2 regions of the Arthrobacter sp. MDT1-48-3 genome follow, and region 1 is predicted to be linked to the other one. Evidence: riboswitches for the same ligand, from Rfam matches in the RefSeq annotation. Region 1 holds a riboswitch; the other holds the start of a gene.

Region 1 (3,396 bases):
GTCCCAGGTGGCTGCCCGGGACGCCGGTGCGAGGATCACGATCCCGAGCTGCTCGGCGGCCGCCCGCAGCACGGACAGGCCGCCCTGTGCGTCGCCGCCGGCGCCGTGGAGGGCGATCAGGAGCGGGACGGGTCCGCCGGTGTCCAGCGACTCCGGCACGAACACGATCGGGTCTCGCGTGGTCGCGATACCGAGGGCATGGACCCCCGTTCTGGTCCCGCTGCCGAATTCCGCCGTTCCCGGGCGCGCGGCCAGGAGGGCGGGATGCGGCGCCGCCTCGTCGGGCTGTCTGCTGTTCATGGGTCCTCCGTCGCACGCCGTCTCCGCGACGAGGAGCGGCGCGGCCAGCGCGCCGGCAAGCACGGTCCTCCTCGTCGCCACATCCGGATTCTAGGTCCCGGTGGTCCCTACTCTCCCGGTTGCCGTTGCGCCCGGATTCGGCTATCGGCTCCGCCGTCCCGTGGGGGCGCGCCATGCTTCAGCCAGGTCCCTGGTGGAAGCGGCGGGGTCGGCCGCCGCGCAGATGGCGGACACCACCGCCATCCCCGCCGCCCCGGCACCCCGCAGCGCGGCGGCGTCCACGGTGGTGATCCCGCCGATCGCCACACAGGGCAGGTCGGCGCCGGCGGCCAGCGTCGCGAACCCCTCGACGCCGAGCGGCGCCGGATGGTCCGGTTTCGTGGCGGTGGCGTGCACCGCTCCGATGCCGAGGTAGTCCACCGTGCCGGCGGGCAGGGCGTGCGCGGCGGCGACCTGCCCGGGTGTCGCCGCGCTCAGTCCGACGACGGCATCGACGCCGACGATGCGCCGCACCACGCCCGGTGGCAGGTCGGACTGGCCCACGTGCACGCCGTCGACGCGCGCCCCGAGCTCTCGCGCCGCGAGGTAGACGTCCACCCGGTCGTCGACCAGGACCGGCACCCGACCCTCGGCGGCGCGGGCCACTGCGGTGACGAGCGACACGAGATCCCGCCCGCCCGCGTGCTTGTCCCGGACCTGCACGCAGGTGACACCGGCGGCGACGGCCGCCGCGACCACGTCGGCGACGGGCCGGGGCGCGCACAGGGCCGTGTCCGTCACGAGGTAGAGCGGCAGGTACTCCGCCGGAGCAGGCCGGGGCATCAGTCGCTCCCGGACAGGCGCAGGCCACGGCGGACATCCGACGGCGTGACGTCGGCGAGCGCATCGAGGAAGCGCGGGGCGAACGAGCCGGGACCTGCCGCCCCGGCCGCGGCACGCTCCGCGGCGAGGGTGTACACGCCGGTCGCAGCTGTGGCCGCGAGCAGTGCATCCGGGGTGAGGGACGCGAAGGCGGCCATCACGGCTCCGAGCGCGCAGCCTCCACCGGTCACGCGCGTCAGGAGCGGGGTGCCGTTGGCGATCCGGACGACGGGCCCGTGCGCCGGCACGACGGCGTCGACGGCCCCCGACACGGCGACGACCGAGCCGTGGCGGATCGCCAGCAGGCGCGCCGCGTCCAGCGCGTCATCGGGACCGTCCACGGAGTCGACGCCGCGCCCGCCGCCTCCCGTGCCGGCCAGCGCGATGATCTCCGAGGGGTTGCCGCGGATGATCGTCGGCCGGATCGCGACGAGGTCCTGTGCCGTCCGGGTCCGGACCGCGAGGAATCCCACCGCGACGGGGTCCAGGACCCACGGGGTCCCCGCGGCGGCCGCCGCCTCCGCCGCCTCGCGCATGGCGACGCACTGGGCCGGGGTCGGTGTGCCGAGATTGACCAGGACCCCCGAGGCGACCGGCGCGAACTGGCCGGCCTCCTCCGGGATGTCCACCATCGCCGGCGTCGCGCCCACGGCGAGCAGCACGTTCGCTGTGACATTCGTGACCACGGCGTTGGTGATGCACTGCACCAGCGGCACGGCGTCGCGCAGTGCGGCGAGCAGCGCGGCACACGCCTCGGCCGTCACCTGCGGGTCGGCGCCCCGGAGGCTCTCGGACGGTGTTCCGAGAGGTGTTCCGAGGGGTGTTCCGAGGGGTGTTCCGAGTGGTTCGAGGGTCGGTTCCGACATGTGCTGCCTTTCGCTTGCCACGGCGGAAGGACGGCCGGACGTCGGACCGGCAGGACATCCCTTCGCCAGTATGAGCTGGATCAGGTTCGACGGGTCTCATCTCAGCCCCGGAAAGGGACACCCCGTGTCGCTGCTCGAACGATAGCGGCTGGCTGCCGGAGCGTCCAGCCCTGCGGGCGCCCCGGTCAGCGGCCGCCCTGGATGCGGCGGCTGCGCTGTTCGATGCCGGGGCCACCGTACGGGTAGTCGCTGAAGGTGGGGGCACTGACCTCGCCGAGGCGGCCGAGGTCGCCGGGCGACAGCTCGAGGTCGGATGACGCCAGGTTGTCCGCCAGCTGTTCCCGGGTGCGGGCACCGAGGATCACCGAGGTCACCCCCGGTTGCGCGGCGACCCAGGCGAGCGCCACGTGGGAGGCGTTGACGCTCCGCTCCGCGGCGATCTCCGTGACCGTGTCGATGATCCGCCAGGTCCTGTCCTGGGCGTTGCGCTTCTCCCAGGCCTCCATGCCGCGCTGGGGGTTCTCACCGAGGCGGGTGGCGCCGGTCGGCTCGGTGTCACGGGAGTACTTGCCGGTCAGCCAGCCGCCACCGAGGGGCGACCACGGCAGCATGCCCATGCCCGCGTCGAGGACCGCGGGCACGATCTCGGCCTCGATCTCCCGCACGAGCAGCGAGTACTGGGGCTGCAGCGTCACCGGCAGCGAGTAGCCGCGCTGGCGGGCGAGCATGACGGCCTTCGTCAGCTGCCAGCCGGTGTAGTTCGAGAAGCCGTAGTACCCGATCTTCCCCTGGACGATCGCCTCGTCGAGGAAGCCGAGCGTCTCCTCGAGCGGCGTCAGCGGATCCCACGAGTGCACCTGGTACAGGTCGATGTGGTCGACGCCGAGCCGCGTGAGCGAGGCGTCGAGCGCCCGGCGGAGGTGCCGCCTGGACAGCCCGAGGTCGTTGACGTCGTCGCCCATGGGGAAACGGCCCTTGGAGGCCAGGACCATGCGGTCGCGCTCCGTCGGGTTCCTGGCGAGCCACCGACCGATGATCTCCTCGGACGCCCCCGCCGTGTACACGTCCGCGGTGTCGATCAGGTTGCCGCCGGCCGCCGCGTAGTCGGCGAGGATGGCGTGGGAGGTGGACTCGTCCGACTCCGCTCCGAAGGTCATCGTGCCGAGGGCGAGGTGAGAGACCGACGTGCCGCTGTTGCCGAGTTTCCGGTATTCCATGGGGTTCTCCTTCGTTCGGGCGCCGGGCGGCGCCGTGGTGCCGTGGATCGGGCGGGTGGATCGGGTAGGTCGCGCAGTACTGCCGGCGCACCGCAAGGGGACGCCGTCGATCGGACGGCGCCCCTGTGCGGAGTGCTCAGTCGGTGACCGTG
Region 2 (3,396 bases), on a different contig from region 1:
TGAGGCGGAGGCGCTCGGCCAGCTCGGTGATCCGCCGCGGATCGGCGGTCCCGCTGACGCGTCGCGGTCCGAACTCCAGTTCCTCGCCCACGGACGCCGTGAGGAACTGGTGCTCGGGCTCCTGGAAGACCGTGCCGATCCGCTGCACGAGCTGGGCCGACCGCCAGCGGAACGGGTCGCTGCCCGCCGCTCCGGCGAGCGGCGGCGCGGCGTCCACCCGGCCGGCGCGCGGCCGGAGCAGGCCGCCGAGCGTGAGCGCCGCCGTCGACTTCCCGGCGCCGTTCGGCCCGGTGATGCCCAGTGCTTCCGCCTCGTGCACCCGGAGGTCGAGGTCCTCGACGGCCGCGGGGCCCCGCTTGGTCCTGGCCACCGTGAGGGAGCGCGCCGACAGCAGCGGGCCGCCACCGGCGCCGGGTACGGGCCCTCCCAGGGGCGGCCGCCGGCCCGGGACCCAGACGCCGGCGTGCGCCAGCCCGGCACGCGTGGCCTCGTGCCCCAGGATGCCCGCGGGGGAACCGTCGGCGAGGACACCTCCCCCGGCGTCGAGCACGATCACACGGTCCACCACGTCGGCCCAGACCGCCACGCGGTGCTCGACGACGACGAGCGTGGCACCGGTGCGCTCCAGGACGCGGACGACGGCGTCCCGCACCTCGAGGACGCCGTCGGGGTCGAGGTTCGCGGTGGGTTCGTCGAGCAGGAGCAGCCCGGGCTCCATCGCGAGGACGGACGCGAGCGCGAGGCGCTGCTTCTGCCCCCCGGACAGCGCGGTGGTGGGGTGGTCGAGCGGGAGGTCGAGGCCGACGTCGTCGAGCGCCCTGCCGACGCGCTGCCAGATCTCCTCGCGGGGCACGGCGAGGTTCTCGGCGGCGAAGGCCACCTCGTCGCCGACGCGGGCGAGCACCACCTGCGTCTCGGGGTCCTGGAGCACCAGCCCAGCCCTCCCCCGCGCCGCGGCCGGGGGGACGCCGTCGAGCAGGAGTCCGCCCTCCTGCTCGCCCTCGTCCTGCGCACCGAGCACCCCGGCGAGTCCGTGCAGCACGGTCGACTTGCCCGCCCCGGACGCCCCGAGGAGCAGCACGCGCTCTCCCGGCCCGATGTCGAGGTCGAGGTGGCGTGCCGCGAAGGCCTTCCGGCCCGCGTGGCGCCAGCCCCAGCCGCGTGCGCTGACCTGCACGGCCCCCGCGGCCGGTGGGTGTGCTGCCGTCACACGTCCGCCGAGCGGCCCGCGGCGAAGGAGGACAGCGCACCCGTCCTCGCGAGGCCCCGCATGGCCAGCCACGAGAGCAGGCCCGCGATGACGACGCCGGAGATGGCCGCGAACACGGTGTAGAGCAGCTTGAACTCGAAGGTCCAGAGCGCGTTGTAGAGGATGTTCTCGCTGATCGCGAGGGCGAGGCCCGCGCCGAGGCCGGCCAGCAACGCGACCGGCAGGTTCCACTTCCGGTACAGGAAGAGCAGGAAGACCAGTTCGGCGCCGGCTCCCTGGATCGCTCCGGAGACGAGGACGCCCACGCCCCACTGCGTGCCGATCAGGGCGGACACAGCCGCCGCGAGCATCTCGCAGTAGAGGGCGGCACCGGGCTTGCGGATGATCAGTCCCCCGAGGACGCCGGCGATCAGCCAGCCCCCGGAGTAGAGGCCCGCCAGGGGCGGGAAACCGGCCGTCAGCAGGCTGATGCCGGAGTATCCCGCGGACCAGGCGAAGAACAGGACGCCGACGGCGACGGCGATGACCGAGGCCACCACGATGTCGACGACGCGCCACTGGCCGGTGCGCCCGGAGGCGGTCTTGAGGGCGGTGGATGATGCCATGGTGAATCCTCCTGAGGTACAGGAGGGGATAGTGCCGGGGCCGCCGGAGCAGCGCCGTGCACTCTGAGAACTCGACTCCCTTCGCCGGTACTAGCCGGATCAGGTTCGAGGGTCTGCGGCGGTCCGCACTCTCAGCGCCCGTCCCCGCAGCATGCTGCGGATCGGCGCTCCCCTGTCGCTTGTTGGTTGAGCGCTACCGATCCTACACCGGTGGACCGCGACGCCGGGTTCGGCCCCGGACCGCGGAACCGCTTGCGGGCCGGATCGTCCCTGCGGCGGGGCACGCACCGCCGCTAGGCTAGGCGCAGGAGTATCGGACAAGAAGGAGAGACCATGAACGTACTGTTCAAACTGCTCGGCGCAGGGATGAGTGTCGGCGCCGGCTATGTGGGGACCAAGCTCGTCGACTTCCTCTGGGAGAGGATCACGGGCGAAGCGCCGCCGAAGAGCAAGGACGGCCTGGAGAACACGCTGCGCTCGGCCCTCGTCTTCGCGATCATTTCGGGTGCGGTCAGCACCACCATCCAGGTGCTGACGAACCGTTCCACGCAGAAGGCCATCGACCGGTTCGCGAAGAGCCGCGACCTGACCTGAGCAGCCCCGTGGGGATCGAGGGGCACCCTCCGGGGTGCCCTTCGTCGTTCCCGGTGTCAGTCGGCCCCGTCGGTCCGCTGCTCCTGTGCGACCGTCTGCAGGATGCGGTGCAGGTTCATGCCGATCGCGGCCGCAGCACCGAAGGGGACCTCCTTCGACGAGGTCTCGTACGCGCTGATCTCGAGGTCCTTCAGGCTCCGCTCGGCGACCTGCAGCGCCTCGGCGTCGAGGTCCTCCACCGTCCACAGGTCCAGGACGTCGCCGACGGCGGTGAACGCCTGCTGCAGGGGCGGCCGGACCGCGGCGGGCAGGGGGTGCTCACGGGAGGTCCCATGGAGCGCGTCCTGCAGCATGTTGGTGATGTTCAGCGTGTGGATCGCCACGGTCTCGAGGACCTCGACGTGCCGGTGGTCGCGGCGGGCGTCGTGCGGGTGGAAGCGCCGCCGGAGATTGCCCTTCCTGCTCTCGTCCGCGAACTGCAGGGCCTCGCGGGCATTCCGTGCCGTGGCGGTGAGGTCGTCCCGCCGTTCGGGCCAGCGCGGGTCGTCCGCCGGCCAGTCCTCCTGCAGGGCCTCGCCCATCTCTTGGAGCTGACGTGCAGCCGTCCTGCGGAGCCGGCTCATCTGCCCCACCGCGTCGTTCAGGTTGAGCGGCGGCAGGATCAGCGCGCTGACGGCGACGCCCACGCCCACGCCCACGACGGTCTGCACGAAGTAGCCCAGCGAGTACCCCAGGTTCTCGTTGCCGATGACCAGGACGAACAGCCCGGCGGACGCGATCCCCGAGCCGCCGCCCGCAGTCCTCTTCAGGGGGCCGGCGAGAAGCACGCCCGCTCCGACGACGAAGGCGATCGTCAGCCAGTTGGGGTCTCCCGCCCAGACCGCGATGTGAGCCAGGACGATCCCGATCGTGAGTCCGGCGACCGTCTGCAGACCTGACTTGAGCGTTCCCGCGACCGTCGGGTACATCGCCAGCAGGGCGCCCAGC

Evidence for each region. Region 1 has a riboswitch for thiamine pyrophosphate ahead of thiM (hydroxyethylthiazole kinase). Riboswitches for the same ligand answer to the same signal wherever they lie in the genome.
Region 2: another riboswitch for thiamine pyrophosphate. It lies ahead of ACX80L_RS02825 (ECF transporter S component); the one in region 1 lies ahead of thiM (hydroxyethylthiazole kinase).

What each region holds. Positions count from the first base shown of each region.
Region 1 covers NZ_JBTNDL010000004.1:213,884-217,279, forward strand. The annotation lists gene ACX80L_RS10930 (alpha/beta hydrolase) at 1-381, opposite strand, end outside; gene thiE (thiamine phosphate synthase) at 442-1,122, opposite strand; gene thiM (hydroxyethylthiazole kinase) at 1,122-2,027, opposite strand; TPP riboswitch at 2,068-2,162, opposite strand; gene ACX80L_RS10945 (aldo/keto reductase) at 2,213-3,244, opposite strand; gene ACX80L_RS10950 (DUF427 domain-containing protein) at 3,381-3,396, opposite strand, start outside.
Region 2 covers NZ_JBTNDL010000001.1:583,695-587,090, forward strand. The annotation lists gene ACX80L_RS02820 (ABC transporter ATP-binding protein) at 1-1,210, opposite strand, end outside; gene ACX80L_RS02825 (ECF transporter S component) at 1,207-1,815, opposite strand; TPP riboswitch at 1,875-1,999, opposite strand; gene ACX80L_RS02830 (DUF4235 domain-containing protein) at 2,149-2,409, shown strand; gene ACX80L_RS02835 (FUSC family protein) at 2,466-3,396, opposite strand, start outside.